3 regions of the Isoptericola sp. GX10416 genome follow, and region 2 is predicted to be linked to each of the others. Evidence: riboswitches for the same ligand, from Rfam matches in the RefSeq annotation. Region 2 holds a riboswitch; each other region holds the start of a gene.
What was found. A riboswitch is a leader RNA that binds a small molecule or an ion and turns the genes downstream of it on or off. The one in region 2 is predicted to bind thiamine pyrophosphate.

Region 1 (5,213 bases), on a different contig from region 2:
GGCGACGGCCCGGTGCCGCGACCAGGCGGTGCCGCCGAGCGCGCCCGTTCGCGGAGCAGGGGCCGCGGTCAGGGTCGTGACGTCGGGCATGAATCCTCCTCGCGGACGACGCCGGTGTCGTCCCGCCACGTCACAGCATGACATACCGCCCGGTCGGTCTCTAGTGCGCCGCCGCGCCGGTGCTCGGTGGCACCTGCAGCGCGAGCTCCACACGCGAACGGATGCCGAGCAGCACGAAGATGTTGCGCAGGTGGCAGTCCACCGTGCGCACGCTCACCGAGAGATGTTCAGCGATCTCCCGGTTGGTCTCCCCGGCGGCGACACGACGAGCGATCCGCAGCTGGTGCGGGGTGAGGTCGGTGAGCACGTCGGGGACCGACGTCGCCAGGGCGGCCTCGGCAGCCCGTAGCTCGGTGCGGGTGCGGTCCGCCCACGGGTCCGCGCCGCCGCGCTCGAAGAGCAGCAGCGCGTCGCGCAGACGCTCCCGGGCGTCGCTCGGTCGGCCGTGGCGACCGAGCCGCCGGCCGTGCAGCAGGAAGGTCACAGCGCTCTCGAAGAGGCCGCCGGCCTCGAGGTGAGCGGCATGAGCCTGGCGGAACAGGGCGTCCGCCTCGGCCTCGGTGGAACAGAGCAGGGCACGGCAGCGCAGGAGCAGGGCCGGGCCCTGCGGGTCGGACGCCGTGCGGCTCCACCCGGCGAGCTCCGACAGTGCGGCACGAGCCGTGGCGTGGTCGCCGGCGCTGACAGCGGCCTCGACGAGCGTCGGCAGCACCAGGCCGCGCAGCGCGAAGTGTGCGCCTTCGGCCGACGCCAGCAGCGAGACCAGCCGGCCTGCCGCGTCGGCAGGCCGGCCCTCGACGAGCTCGGTCCGGGCGAGCGCCCACTCGGCCAGCGTGACCGGCTGGGCGAGTCCGTGGCGACGGGCGGTCGCCAGGGCCGCCGTGGCATGGTCGACGACGTGCCCCGGCGGGCCCTGCACGGCCGCCGTGAGGGCCAGCACCGCGTGATGGTGCGCCGCCGTGTTGGCCCGGCGCGACTGCTCCGCGGCGCGCAGCCCGGTCAGCGCGTGCTCGCGCGCCTGCGCGTGGCGTCCGGCGCGTAGCTCGGCGTAGGCCACGTACTCGGTGGCGCGGGCGACGAGCGCGGAGTCACCGGCCGCACGAGCGGCGGCCAGCGCACGGGCCCCCGCGCGGCAACCGTCCTGGACGTCTCCGGTGAGCAGTGCGGCGGCCGCGCCACGCAGGAGCGCCTCGGGATCGTGCCCGGCGAGCGCGCCGCGCACCACCCGACGCAGTGGTCCGGCAGCCTCCGACGTCCGGCCGTGCAGCAGTGCGAGCATCCCGGTCAGGTAGTCCCGGGGAGCGCCGTCGAGAGCGGCCTGACCCAGGGCCGTGGTCAGCGCCTCCACGCACGCGACATGGTCGCCCGCGCTCCACGCGGCGTTGACGGCGGCCAGCGTGGCGGTCAGCGCGGCCCCGGGCTGCTCGCCGAGCTCGGACCGGGCGAGGCTGAGGCTGGCGTAGGCGTCGTGCACGGGACCGTCGGCATGGAGCCGGAGCCCGCGGGCGAGCTCGGTGTGCCCTCGCATCGCGGTGGTCTGCATGCCGAGAGGCTAGGTCGACCGCACGGTCGCGCCACTCGTCCTTGTGCCGGGACACGGGTGCCCGGTCCCCGCGGTGTGCCACCGCACACGACGGCGGGCGGACGCATCGGGTGCGCCCGCCCGCCGTCGAGGTCCGCCGTCCCGGTCGGGACGAGGTCAGGCCCGGGTCAGAACGGGCACGAGCTCTCGTACTTCTCCACGTCCGAGAACCACCCGGTCGAGGGTCCCGGGCAGAGGAACTGCGTGTACCGCGTGTCGTCGTCGACGAACCGCTTGAGCCAGGAGATCGAGTACTTCGCGATCGTCGTGTTGGAGCTGTTGGGAGCGAAGTGGCTGGCCCCGTCCAGCTCCAGGTAGGCCTTCTGAAGGTCTCGGTCGAAGGACTCGTAGAACGGCTCGGCGTGCGTCTCGTGCCGGGCGACGGAGTCGTACTCGGCGCCGAAGATCAGCGTGGGGGTGCTGACCGACGACCAGTTCTTCTTCACGTGCCACGGGGTCATGGGGATGGCGGCCTTGATGTCCGGGTTGTCGTCCACCGCGCGCAGCGTGCCGCCGCCGCCCATCGAGTGGCCCATGAGCGCGAGCCGGTCGGCGTCGATCCGGTCGGCGACCGGGCTCGAGTCGGTGAGGTAGTCGAGGGCCGCCTGGAGCTGGCGGGCTCGGGAGTCGGGCTGGTCGTAGATCGAGTTCGTGGCCATCGTCAGGACGACGAAGCCCTGGGACGCGAGCCGCGGACCCAGCCACGAGATGGTCCGCTCGGTGCCGGTGTAGCCGGGCGAGATGACGACGGCGCCAAAGTCGCCGTCGCGCGTCGTGGTCGGGTAGTAGATCGTGCCGCCACCGAAGCCCGAGACGAGGCTGGAGACGTTCTGCTCGGAGATCGAGTAGCTGCCGCGCGATGCCTCGATGCTCGACTCGGTCGGGTCCGGACCGCGCTCGTGGGGGTTGTCCGCGCCCTGGGCGGCGGGGCCGGCGGCGATGCCGACGCCCACGGCGACGGCGAGCGAGGCCAGGATGCCGGTCACCCGCTGGCGGGTCCGGGAGGTGCTCGGTGAGTGCTGCATCGTACGTCCTCTCTGACGGGGCCCCCGGCGGGAGCCGTTGCTGCCCAAATAGCGTGTGGTGCCGGCCCGCCGGGTGGCATCGGCAAGATCGCCGGTCCGGTGCCGGCGGCGCGACCCCGAGACACCGTCTCAGGCCGTGGTGGCGGCAGGCTACGGTGGTCCCACGACACGGGGTGCGCCCACCGGGAGCTGAGATCACACCCGTCGAACCTGATGCAGTCCGCACTGACGAAGGGATGTCGCCCATGCCGTCGACCCTGCCCACCCGCCACGGATCGCCGTGGCGCCCGCGCCCCGTCCCGCGGGTGCTGTCCGTCGCGGGCTCGGACCCGTCCGGGGGGGCCGGCATCCAGGCAGACCTGAAGGCGATCGCGGCAGCCGGTGGCTACGGCATGGCTGCGCTGACGGCGCTGACGGCGCAGAGCACCCGAGGGGTGAGCGCCGTGCACGTACCGCCCCCGTCGTTCCTCGCCGCGCAGCTCGACACGCTGCGTGCCGACGTCGCGCTCGACGGGATCAAGGTGGGGATGCTGGCGTCGTCGGCGGTCGCCGACGTCGTCACCCGGTGGTTGGACGACGGCGCGGGAGTCGACGGTCCCCCCGTCGTCGTCGACCCGGTCATGGTCGCGACCTCGGGGGACCGTCTGCTGGACCGCGCCGCCGAGGACGCGGTGCGCCGGCTGCTCGACCGGGCGGACGTCGTGACGCCCAACGTCCCCGAGCTGGCCGTCCTGCTGGGCACGCCCGCCGCGACGACCTGGACGGGTGTCCTCGGTCAGGCTGCCCGGCTGGCCGCCCGGCACGACGTGCTCGTGGTGGCCAAGGGCGGTCACCTGCCCGGCGACGAGGTGCCGGACGCGCTCGTCGGGCCGGGCGGCGTCGTCGCCGAGCTGCCGGGCCGGCGCGTCCCCACGACCAGCACGCACGGTACCGGGTGCTCGCTGTCCAGCGGGCTGGTCACGCGCTACGCCCGACACGGCGAGTGGGAGCGAGCGCTGCGGGAGACCAAGGCCTGGCTGACGGACGCCGTCGTCGCGGGAACGGCGCTCGAGGTCGGCAGCGGCTGCGGCCCGGTCGACCACTTCTGGGCGCTGCGCGGGGTGCTCGTCGAGAGTCCTTAGCAACGCCGAACGTCGTGGTCCGGACCGTTCTCACCGGCCAAAGCGGGCGTGACCATGACGTTCGGCACGGGAGGGTCAGTCGAACAGGTCGCCGAGGTCGCCGATCTCGTCCAGGATGCCGCCGAGCACCATGCCACCCAGGACGGCGCCGAACGCTCCGGAGCCGGCGCGGCCGGACGCGGGCCGACGGTGTCCTTCCCACGGCTGCGGGCCAGGACGCGCGACGTCTCGGCGTGCCAGGTCGGCGGCCTCGGTGGCCAGGGCGGACGCGCGGCGCGCTCCGTCGACCGCTGCCTCGGCGTCGGTGACGTCCCGCGCCGCGGCGAGCTCGCGCTCGGCCGCGGCGAGCCGGGTGCGGGCGTCGGGGCCGACCGGCGCGCGGTAGTCGTCCACGACGGAGCGTGCCGCCGCGACCTGGCGCGCCGCGTCGTCGAGCGCGGGCCCGCGCTGCGCTGCTGCTCGCCGGGAGCGTTCGTCGCGCTCGATCCGGTCACGGACGGCGTCGTCCAAGGCGGTGTTGGCCTCACGGAGCCGGGTCAGGGTGGCGATCGGGTCGGTCGGCTCGCCGGGCGCGGGCAGGGTCCGCAACGTCTCGGACAGGGCGTCCGCCGCGAGGTCGACGGCGCCCTCGCGGCGGGTCGCCGGCATGGCGCGGGCCTGGGCGAGCTCGGTGCGGGACTCGGCGACCAGTGCGCCGAGGGCAGCCTCGGCACGCAGTGCCTCCGACTCGAAGTCATGGACGGCGGACAGCAGGCCCTCGGCGCGGTGGAGGGCGTCCTCGGCCGCGCGCGTCCCCGCTGCCGCCTCGGCGACCTGCTGGGAGGTGAGCCTGCGCCGCGCGGCGGCCGCGCTCCGGGCGGCGAAGTCGAGCAGGCGGCCGGCCTGGGCCGGGTTGTCGGCCACGGGTGCGAGCGCGTGCTCCGTGTAGTCGGTGCGGAGCCGCTCGACGTCCTCACGCGCCGGGCCGATCGCGCCCCGTATCGTCTCGATGCGTTCCTCGACGCGGTCGATCGCCTGCGGGGTGGCCCGGGCGGAGCTGCGCCGGGCCGCCAGCGTGGCGTCGAGGTCGTCGAGCGCCGCACCGGCGGCGCGGCACAGCTCGGCGATGCGGCCCGACCACTCGCGGCGCTCGGCGTCGGTGTCCGGCACGTGGTCGTGCAGCAGCTGGTTGAGGTGGAACGCCTCGCGCAGGTGCTCCCTGGCCTGCTGGAGGGCAGGTCGGGCCTCGGCGGTGGCGGGCTCGCCGAGCTCGGCCACGGCGAAGGACAGCTCGTCCTCGGCCAGACGGGCGCGCTCGTCGGTGCGGACCAGCGCCGACCCGGCGGCCGTCGTCAGCCGGGCGAGCTCTGACTCAGCGGTCTCCCGCCGACGCTGACGCCGTCGGCGGCCCCGGAGCACGAGCGCGAACCCTGCGACGACCACCAG
Region 2 (5,213 bases):
CGAGGGCCAACGGCGGCTCGCGGCGGCTCGGGTGCTGGTGATCGGTGCCGGTGGCCTCGGCAGCCCCGCGCTGCTCTACCTCGCGGCGGGAGGCGTCGGCACGCTGGGCGTGGTGGACGACGACGTCGTGGAGACCTCGAACCTGCAGCGCCAGGTCCTGCACGGCACCGGCGACGTGGGGCGGTCCAAGACGGCTTCCGCCCGCGAGGCCGTGGCCGACGTCGCCCCGCACGTCACCGTCATCGAGCACCGCGAGCGCCTGACCTCCGCCAACGCGGTCGACCTGCTGCGGGGCTACGACCTCGTGCTGGACGGGGCGGACAACTTCGCGACGCGCTACCTGGTGTCGGACGCGGCGGAGATCGCGGGCGTCCCCGTCGTCTGGGGCGGCATCTACCGCTACCAGGGCCAGGTCGCGACGTTCTGGGCGGCGCCGCCCGGGGACGGCGGCGCGCCGGAGGGCGTGACGTACCGCGACGTCTTCCCCGAGCCGCCGCCGGCCGCGCTGGCCCCTGACTGCGCCACCGGCGGGGTGCTCGGTGCGATGTGCGGCACGATCGGGTCGGTCATGGCGACCGAGGCGATCAAGCTGATCACCGGCGCCGGCCGCACGCTGCTCGGGCGGCTCGCGGTCTACGACTCGTTCGACCTCACCTGGCGCCACCTGGACGTCCGCCCGGACCCGTCGCGGGAACCGGTGACCACCCTGCCCGACGACGCCGCGTACGCCACGTTCTGCGGGCTGACCCCGGCCGAGGTCCCCGACCAGGATCCCGTCACCCCCGCAGCGGTGGCTGCCCTGCGGGCGGCCGCGGCAGCCGGCGACGGCGCCGATCCGTACATCGTGGACGTGCGTGAACCGTGGGAGGTGGAGATCGCGTCCGTCGCCGGGGCGGACCACGTCAACCTGGGCGAGCTGCTCGGCCCGGCCCGGGACGACGCCGTCGTCCACGTGGCCGCCCGTGCCCAGGGACGCCCGGTGCACGTGCTGTGCAAGGTGGGCGGTCGCGCCTCGCGGGCCGCTGCGGTGCTCCGCGACGCAGGGCTGCCGGCGCGCGTGATTGCCGGCGGCATCCTCGCGTGGTCCCGCGACGTGGACCCGTCCGTCCCCGTGTACTGACCGGCCGCGTTCGGCAGTTCCAGCCCTGTTCGGCAGTTCAAGGTGCCGAACAAGGCAGGAACTGCCGAACAGGGCGACGTCAGAGGGCCAGGTCGAGCCGCCCCTCCGGCGACGACGACGCCAGCGCGCGCTCGCGCCGCGGGATCCGACCGGCACCGACCGCCAGGTGCCCCGCCTCGACGGCCAGCCGCATGGCCCGGGCCATCTGCACCGGATCCACGGCCCGCGTGACGGCGGTGGCGAGCAGCACCCCGTCGCAGCCGAGCTCCATCGCGAGCGCGGCGTCCGATGCCGTCCCGATCCCCGCGTCGAGGATCACCGGCACGGAGGCGGCCGCCGCGATCGCCTCGATGTTGCGCGGGTTGAGGATGCCGAGACCCGACCCGATGGGCGCCCCCAGCGGCATGACGGCGGCGCACCCGACGTCCTCCAGGCGCCGCGCCACGATCGGGTCGTCCCCGCAGTAGGGCAGCACGGTGAAGCCGTCGCGCACCAGCTCCTCGGCGGCCTCCACGAGACCAAGGGGCTCGGGCAGGAGCGTGACGTCGTCCGCGATCACCTCCAGCTTGACCCAGTCGGTGCCGCACGCCTCGCGGGCGAGCTGCGCGGTCAGCACGGCCTCCCGCACCGAGAAGCAGCCGGCGGTGTTCGGCAGCGCGCGGATCCCCAGCCGGTCCAGCAGCCCCCACATCGAGGTGTCACCGGCTGCCGCGCCCGGCGTCGGCCGTGCCACCCTCCGCATCGCGACCGTGGTGAGCTCGGTCCCGGACGCGACCAGCGCGTCCTCCAGCGCCAGCAGGCTCGGTGCGCCGCCCGTGCCCATCACGAGGCGGGAGCCGAGCTCGACGCCGGCGATCGTCAGCACGCCGCTCACCCGCCCTGCACCGCGGTGACGACCTCGACGCGCGCCCCGGGACCCACGGTGGTGGACTCCCACGCGCCACGCGGCACGACGGCGTCGTCGAGCGCGACGGCGACGCCCTGCGGCACGCCGTCGACGACGGAGCCCGGCACCAGGCGTGCGACGAGGTCGGTCACGGGCACCGGCGCGTCCAGCGGGTAGGGCTCGCCGTTCACGACAGCGTGCGGGGCTGGCAGGGTCTCGGCCATCTCAGGCTCCTTCGAGGACGGGGGCGAAACGGTCGGGGTCGGCGACGCGCAGGGCGTCCGGCAGGGCGGCACCGGTCAGACCGGCGACGACGGCCTCGGCCGTCAGCGGTGCGAGGAGCACCCCGCCACGATGGTGGCCCGTCGCCAGGTGCAGGCCCGGCGTGGCCGTCGGCCCCACGAGCGGCAGGTTGTCGGGGGTGGCGGGTCGCGCCCGCAGCGTCGCCTCGACGAAGGCGGCCTCGTCGAGGGCCGGCACCAGCGCCCGGGCGTCCCGCAGCAGCGCGAACACTCCCCCGGCCGACGGGCGGTGGTCGTCCGGGCCCTCCTCGCTGGTGGCGCCGACGACGACCTCCCGGTGCTCCGCCGTCGTCCCCGGACCTGATCCCGTCCCGGGCTCCCGCGGCACCACGTAGACCGGGCGGCCCTGCACCCGGCCGCGCACGACGTGCCCGGGAGCGGACCCGGGCGGAGCGTCGAGCCGGAGCGTCTGGCCCCGCACCGGCCGGACGGGCACGTCGACCAGCTCGCCGGACCGCCACCCGGCGGCCAGGACCACCGCCCCGGCCCGGTGCAGCGTGCCCGCCTCGTCGAGGACACCGACGACGGCGCCCCGGTCGCGTTCGAGGCGCACGGCGGCACGCTGGACGACGGCGGCACGGGGGTGGGCGTGCAGGGCGACGTCGAGCGCGGCCCTGGTCGCGCGCGGGTCGGCGACGTGGTCGCCCGGCACCCAGGCGGCTCCGGCGACGTGGTGCCCGAGGAGCGGTTCGCGGCGCCGTGCCTGGGCACCGGTGAGCTCGTCCGGCTGCACGCCGAGCTCGGCGTGCAGGGCGAGCCAGCGCCGCAGGTGCGCGACGTCGTCGGCGTCGTAGGCCGCCACCAGCGTGCCCGTCTCGCGCAGCCCCGAGCCGAGGCCCGTCGCGCGCAGGAGGTCAGCCGCGAAGCGGGGCCATGCGGCGAGGCCGGCCAGGCCCAGACGGGCGAGGGCGGACTCGCCGAACCACGACTCGCTGACCGGTGCGAGCATCCCGGCGGCGGCGTGCGTGGCGCCGTCCCCCGGGCTCGGGTCGAGCAGGACGACCGTCAGACCGGCCTCGACGGCGCGCCAGGCGACCGCCGTACCGACGATGCCACCGCCGACGACCACGACGTCCGGCAGCGTCCCAGGCGTTCTCATGCGTGCTCCCTTCGCTGGCATGACCCAGATCAGGTTCGACGGTCGGCGGACCTCGCCCTCTCAGCCCCGACGGGGCTCCCGTGCTGCGGCCACTGTACTGCCGCGTGGTTACGCTGGCGGCCGTGTCCCCCTCCACGCCGTCCGCCGACGCCCGCACCCGGCTCGCCGACGCCCGCCTGTACCTGTGCACCGACGCCCGGTCCTCGACCGCCGACCTGGAGGACTTCCTGCACGCGGCCCTGCGCGGCGGTGTCGACGTGGTCCAGCTCCGCGACAAGTCTCTGGACGCCGCGCGCGAGCTCGAGCTGCAGGAGCTCGTGGCGGGCGTCGCCACCGCCCACGGTGCGCTGTGGGCTGTCAACGACCGGGCCGACGTCGCCTCGCTGGCCGGGGCGCCCGTGGTGCACATGGGCCAGGGCGACCTGCCGACGTCGGCGGTGCGCAGCCTGCTCGGGACCGGCCCCGTGCTCGGACGCTCCACCCACTCCGCGCGGCAGGCCGCGGCCGCCGACGCGGACCCCGGCGTCGACTACTTCTGCGTGGGGCCGCTGTGGGCCACGCCCACCAAGCCGGGACGGGAGGCTGTCGGGCTCGACCTGCTGCGCGAGGTCGCGGCGTCGGACCCGGCCACCCCCTGGTTCGCGATCGGCGGCATCGACCGCGAACGGCTGGACGCCGTGCTGGACGCCGGTGCGCGGAGGGTCGTGGTCGTGCGCGCGATCACGGCGGCGGCCGACCCGGAACGGGCCGCGCGGGAGCTGCGTGCGCGGCTCGTCGAGCGGCTGCAGGATCAAGACGGCACGAAGTGACCTGATCGGCAGCTCGGACTGCCGACCAGGTCACCGTCCGCCGATCGGATCCGACGTCGGCTACCCGGCCGGCAGGCCCGCGATCCCGGTACCCACGGGGTCGTCCTCGCCGTCACCACGCGGCCGACGTCGCGAGCCACGCGTGCCGCCCGCCATCTCGTCGCGCACCAACCGCACCCACAGCGCGACCGCGAACAGCCCGAACACCCACCACTGCAGGGCGTAGAAGAAGTTCTGCAGGTTCACGTCGGTGCCACCCTCGAGCACGGGGCGCGGCAGCGGCGCGGGACCCCCGGCGTCGGCGGGCACCTGCTCCGGGGACGAGCCGGTGTGCACCACGTAGGCGGTGTAGATCGGTCCGTCCCACGTGTTCGCCAGCGCGCTGGAGGCGATGTCCTGGGTCAGCGGCGGGCCACCGGGGTTCTCGGGGACGGTGCCGGTACGCACCGTCGACTCGGAGGCCTGCAGCCAGCCGTGCAGCGACACCTCCCCCGCCGGGACCTCGAGGGCCGCGTCCCCGGGCGTCGGGGAGTCGACCCAGCCGCGCACCACGGGGAGCACGGGCTCCCCGGACAGGGCCGCCCACGACGCGCCGCCCGTGCCGTCGTCCGACACGCGCAGCGGGGTGAGGACCAGATAGCCGTCGACGCCGTCCAGGGACCGCCCGGTGACGAGCATCTGGCCCGCCGGCTCGTACGTCCCGGTGACCTCGACCTCGCGCCCGACCAGCTCGCCGGGGAACGAGGACTGCGGTACGAGCACCTCGCCGAGGTCGACGGGTGCCGCCGCGGCCGCCTCTGCCGCCTCCTGCGCGGCGGCGAGGTTGGCCCGCTCGTACGCGCGGTCGATCTGCCAGACGCCCAGCCGGCCGCACACGGCCGCAGCGGCGAGGAAGATCAGCAGGATCACGATCATCCGCGGCTGGCGGGCGACCGCCCAGAAGGATCGGCGCACAGGCGGGTTCGGCACGGGGCCACGGTATCGGTGCCCGCGGCCT
Region 3 (5,213 bases), on a different contig from region 2:
GCTCCTGGTGGACGACGACGAGGCGTGGGAGAACCCCTGACGGAACGGCTCCGTCGGAGCCGCCCGGGTCACGCTCGGTGCGACGTTCCCGAGACACCCCTCGACATTAAACTGATTGGACCGATAGGGTATGTCGAGTAACTCGTCGTTCCCACGTCGGAGGCTCTCGTGCCCACTCTCGTACTGCTCGCTCTCGTCGGACTCGGGGCGCAGCTCGTCGACGGCAGCCTGGGCATGGCCTACGGGGTCACCTCCACGACCCTGCTGCTGATGATCGGCACGAACCCGGCCGCAGCCTCGGCCACGGTCCACCTGGCCGAGATCGGGACGACGCTCGCCTCCGGTGCATCGCACTGGCGCTTCGGCAACGTCGACTGGCGGGTCGTGGCGCGCATCGGCCTGCCCGGCGCGGTCGGCGCGTTCGCCGGCGCGACGTTCCTGTCCTGGCTCTCCACGGAGATCGCCGGCCCGCTCATGTCGGTGCTGCTGCTCGGCCTGGGGGTCTACGTCCTGTTCCGGTTCACCTTCCGCGGGCTGCGCACCGACCGGATCGGGCAGCCGCTGCGCCGCCGCTTCCTGACGCCGCTCGGCCTGGTGGCCGGGTTCATGGACGCCACCGGCGGGGGCGGCTGGGGGCCCGTCGGTACCCCCGCGATCCTCGCGAGCGGACGTCTCGAGCCCCGCAAGGTCGTCGGTTCGATCGACACCAGCGAGTTCTTCGTCGCGGTGGCGGCCAGCCTCGGCTTCCTCGTCGGCCTCGGGACGGCCGGGATCGACGGCTCCTGGGCGATCGCGCTGCTGATCGGCGGGCTGATCGCCGCACCGATCGCTGCCTGGATCGTGCGGTGGGTGCCGCCGCGCGTCCTGGGTTCCGCGGTCGGTGGGGTCATCGTGCTGACGAACACGCGCACGCTGCTCGGCACCGATCTGGTGTCGGTGGGCGGTGCCGTGACGACGGTGATTCTCGCGGTCGTGGCTGCCGTCTGGGTGGGTGCGGTCGTCTACTCGGTCCGCGCGCACCGCAGCGAGCGTGCTGCCGCAGCCGCCGAGTCGTCCGGGGCAGGGGAGGAGGAAGTGTCCGACCCGACCCCCGTCGGATGACGGAACGCCTCCTCCGGTGGCAGTTCTGGGCCTCGGGAGTACGGTGGGCGGCACACGAGTCCTGACCGGGTGCTGAGCCCGGAACCCGGGGAGATGTCATGAGCGGTTCGTCGTCGCACCGCACCGTCGGGGGTGCCGGCCTGGCCGGCGCGGCCGAAGTTCTCGCAGCCGGTGTACAGCTCGTCGTGGGCCGGTACCGGGTCGAGCTCGACTCGGGCCGCACCTGGTGGTCCGACGAGGTGTACCGGATGCACGGGCGTGAGCCCGGCGAGATCGAGCCGAGCATGGACGCGCTGAGGTCTCGCACGCACCCCGACGATCGCAGCCGGGTCTCGCGGACCGCCGTGGTGGCGATGCGGTCGGGAAGGCCGTTCAGCAGCGCCCACCGGATCGTCGACCCGCACGGGAAGGCGCGGACGGTCGTGGTGACGGGGCAGGCGCACCTCACCGACGACGGCGAGATCACGCACGTCGCAGGCTATGTGCTGGACGTCAGCCCGGTGACCCGTGAGGCGCTGGACCGCGAGTCCCAGCGCGCCGTGGGACGGGCCATGGTGTCGGCCTCTGCTGTCGAGCAGGCCAAGGGTGCGTTCATGGTGGTGCACGGCATCGCGGAGGCCGAGGCCGGCGACAAGCTCGGCGAGGCGGCCGCACGGGCCCAGATACCGCTGCAGGCTGCGGCCGCTCAGATCGTCGAGGCGATGGCCGGCGCCGACGGCGACCCGGCGGTGCGGCTCGAGGCGGCCCTGGCCGCCGTCCACACCGTGGAGCGGCCTCGTGGGCACGAGGCGCAGCTGGCCCGACGGCGGCAGCGCACCCGCGGCTGAGCGCGCCTGCGCCGGTCCGGGCCTCAGACCACGGAGACCTGCTTGGCCCGCCGGTCCACGGCCTTGGTGACACCCTGCCGGGCGAGCCGCCGGGCGAGGACGGCGACGCCGCCGGTGACGGCCGCGAACGTGATCGCCTGCACGATCGGGATGTCGTCTGCGTCCAGGTCGATCGGGGCGTCGTTCCCCGTGGCCTTCTCCCAGATCACCTTGATGAGCTTCTGCGCGACCCACCCGGCCGCGAACGTCGCCGCGACCGTCCCGATCTTGAGGCCCAGCGACGGCTCGGACTGCGGGGAGAGCTCAAGGTGATCCACGGATCCTCCAGTACCAGACGGCGGCATCGGGCGAGGCTCGCGAGGGGTCCGCCCGACGGACGTCACCACCGTAGCGTGCGCACGGTGTGTAGGCTCGGAGGGAACGACAGGGGAGCGCCACCGAGCGCTGAGAGTGCGGATCTCCGCAGACCCTCGAACCTGACCCGGTTAGCACCGGTGGAGGAAGTCGGGCTTCTCGATCCCGTCGTCCGTGGACATGGACGACGGCCCCCCTTCAGATCCGTCTGAGGAGGACGAATGATCATCCGTACCCGCCGCACCCTGGCGACGGTCGCCGCTGTCGGCCTGCTGCCCGCACTGGCCGCCTGCTCGGGCAGCGAGGCCCCGGGGGAGTCCGGTGGGTCGTCGACCGACGGCGAGCTCTCGGGCACCGTCACGCTGGTCACCCACGACTCCTTCGCCCTGAGCGACGGGCTGCTGGAGTCCTTCGAGTCGAAGACGGGGCTGCAGGTCGAGCACGTGGCCGCCGGCGACGCGGGCACGCTGGTCAACCAGCTCGTCCTGACGCAGGACAGCCCGCTCGGGGACGTGGTGTACGGCGTGGACAACACGTTCGCGTCACGCGCCGTGGAGGCGGGGGTGTTCGAGCCCTACACGCCGACGGACCTCGACCCGTCGGTGACCGCGCAGGCGGAGCCGGGCCTGGAGGCCCTGACCCCGATCGACCGTGGCGACGTCTGCCTCAACGTCGACACGGCCTGGTTCGAGGACGCGGGCATCCAGCCGCCGGCCACCTTCGAGGACCTCACCGAGGAGGAGTACGCCGACCTGACCGTCGTCACCAACCCGGCGACGTCGTCGCCCGGCTTCGCGTTCCTGCTGGCCACCGTCAGCGCGTTCGGCGAGGACGGATGGCAGGACTACTGGGCCGAGCTCGCGGACAACGGTCTGCGCGTCACGGACGGCTGGTCGGACGCGTACTACGTCGACTTCTCGGGCGGGGGCGAGGGCGGCGAGCGACCGATCGTGCTGTCGTACGCGACGTCGCCGGCGGCCACGGTCACCGAGGACGGCAGCGCCTCGACCACCGCGGCGTTGCTGGACACCTGCTTCCGCCAGGTCGAGTATGCGGGCGTCCTCGCGGGGTCCGACAACCCGGACGGCGCCCGGGCGCTGGTCGACTTCCTGACGTCGGAGCCGGTGCAGGCGGACGTCCCGGGCAGCATGTACATGTATCCCGCGGACGAGTCCGTGGAGCTGCCCACCGAGTGGGAGCAGTTCGCGCCGCTCGCCGAGGAGCCGCACGAGGTCGCCGCGGAGGAGATCGCGGCGCACCGTGACGAGTGGATCGAGCAGTGGACGGCCACGGTCATCGGGTGAGCCGGAGGCGACGCGAGGGTGAGGGGCGCAGCGGAGCAAGCCACTCGCCCGGAGCGGAGCCGCAGGGTCACCCGACGCAAACCCGGGTGAGCCGGAGGCGACGCGAGGGTGAGGGGCGCAGCGGAGCAAGCCACTCGCCCGGAGCGGAGCCGCAGGGTCACCCGACGCAACTCCGGGTGAGCCTGCGGCGCCGGCCCCGGCAGGCGTGGCTGGGCTGGGGGGCCGCGGTCGGTGTCCCTCTGGTGTTCCTCGCCGTCTTCTTCGCCTGGCCGGTGGTCGCGCTGGTCGTCCAGGGCTTCTTCGCGGACGACGGCGCGGGCGGGCGCACGCTCGACCTCTCCGGCTTCGCGGAGGTCCTGGGTCAGCCGCGCACGTGGCGGGTGGTGGGGCAGACGCTCGCGCAGGCGTCCGTGGGGACGGTGCTGAGCGTGCTGCTCGGCATCCCGGGCGCCTACCTGCTGTACCGGTGCCGGTTCCCCGGGCGGACGTTGCTGCGTGGGCTGGTGACGGTCCCGTTCGTGCTGCCGACCGTCGTCGTCGGTGTCGCGTTCCGGCATCTGTTCACGCCGTCGGGGCCGCTGGGGTGGCTCGGGTGGGAGGAGAGCTTCGCGGGCGTGGTGGTCGCGCTCGTGTTCTTCAACTACTCGGTGGTGGTCCGCACGGTGGGCGGGCTGTGGGAACGGCTGGATCCCCGTGCCGAGCAGGCTGCGCGGGCTCTCGGTGCGACGCCGTGGCGCGCCTTCCGCACGGTGACGCTGCCGGCGCTGGGTCCGGCGATCGCCTCGGCGGCGTCGGTCGTCTTCCTGTTCTGCTCGACGGCGTTCGGCGTCGTCCTCGTGCTCGGCGGCATGCGGTACGGCACGATCGAGACGGAGATCTGGATCCGCACCACGCAGTTCCTGGACCTGCGTGCCGCGGCCGTGCTCAGCGTGCTGCAGCTCGTGGTGGTCGTGGCCGCGCTGCTGGTCAGCGGCCGCCTGCGTGCCCGGCGCGAGCGGGCCTTGCAGCTCACGGGCGAGCGGTCGGGCGCCCATCCGCTGGACCTGCGCTCCGTCCGGGACGTGCTGCCCGCGGTGGCGACCGCCGTCGTCGTCTGCGGGCTGGTCGCGTTCCCGCTCGCGGGTCTCGTCCTGCGGTCGTTCCGGGGGCCCGACGGCGCCTGGTCGCTCGCGAACTATGTCGCGCTGGGGACGACGGGCGGGCGCAACGCGCTGACCGTGACCGTGTGGGAGGCGACGGCGAACTCGTTGCGGATCGCGGCCCTCGCCACGCTGATCGCCGTGGTGGTCGGCGGGCTGGTGGTGCTGGTCGTCTCGCGCCGGCCGCGTTCGCACGGCCTGCGGCGCGCCGTCGGGGGGCTCGACGCGGTGTTCATGCTCCCGCTGGGGGTGTCGGCGGTGACGGTCGGGTTCGGGTTCCTCCTGACGCTCGACCGGCCGCTGGGTCTGGACGTCGACCTGCGCACGTCGGGGCTGCTGGTGCCGATCGCGCAGGCGGTCGTCGCCATCCCGCTCGTGGTCCGCACGATGCTGCCGGTGCTGCGGGCGATCGACCCGCGGTTGCGGGAGACGGCGGCGGTGCTCGGCGCGCCGCCGGGCCGGGTGCTGGCCAGCGTGGACCTCGCCCT

Region 1: linked by a shared signal. The riboswitch ahead of thiD (bifunctional hydroxymethylpyrimidine kinase/phosphomethylpyrimidine kinase) and the one ahead of thiO (glycine oxidase ThiO) in region 2 are both predicted to bind thiamine pyrophosphate.
Region 3: linked by a shared signal. The riboswitch ahead of ACWAT2_RS16120 (thiamine ABC transporter substrate-binding protein) and the one ahead of thiO (glycine oxidase ThiO) in region 2 are both predicted to bind thiamine pyrophosphate.

Annotation. Positions count from the first base shown of each region.
Region 1 covers NZ_JBWPVO010000001.1:139,189-144,401, forward strand. Annotated here, with positions in the region: gene ACWAT2_RS00640 (PucR family transcriptional regulator) at 1-90, opposite strand, end outside; gene ACWAT2_RS00645 (LuxR C-terminal-related transcriptional regulator) at 161-1,603, opposite strand; gene ACWAT2_RS00650 (alpha/beta hydrolase family protein) at 1,771-2,667, opposite strand; TPP riboswitch at 2,827-2,921, shown strand; gene thiD (bifunctional hydroxymethylpyrimidine kinase/phosphomethylpyrimidine kinase) at 2,913-3,788, shown strand; gene ACWAT2_RS00660 (hypothetical protein) at 3,864-5,213, opposite strand, start outside.
Region 2 covers NZ_JBWPVO010000003.1:147,713-152,925, forward strand. Annotated here, with positions in the region: gene ACWAT2_RS06425 (ThiF family adenylyltransferase) at 1-1,120, shown strand, start outside; gene ACWAT2_RS06430 (thiazole synthase) at 1,200-1,994, opposite strand; gene thiS (sulfur carrier protein ThiS) at 1,991-2,230, opposite strand; gene thiO (glycine oxidase ThiO) at 2,232-3,407, opposite strand; TPP riboswitch at 3,396-3,499, opposite strand; gene thiE (thiamine phosphate synthase) at 3,530-4,216, shown strand; gene ACWAT2_RS06450 (SURF1 family protein) at 4,277-5,185, opposite strand.
Region 3 covers NZ_JBWPVO010000012.1:101,946-107,158, reverse strand. Annotated here, with positions in the region: gene ACWAT2_RS16140 (RrF2 family transcriptional regulator) at 1-40, shown strand, start outside; gene ACWAT2_RS16135 (sulfite exporter TauE/SafE family protein) at 169-1,101, shown strand; gene ACWAT2_RS16130 (PAS domain-containing protein) at 1,200-1,928, shown strand; gene ACWAT2_RS16125 (DUF4235 domain-containing protein) at 1,952-2,245, opposite strand; TPP riboswitch at 2,344-2,448, shown strand; gene ACWAT2_RS16120 (thiamine ABC transporter substrate-binding protein) at 2,504-3,586, shown strand; gene ACWAT2_RS16115 (ABC transporter permease) at 3,763-5,213, shown strand, end outside.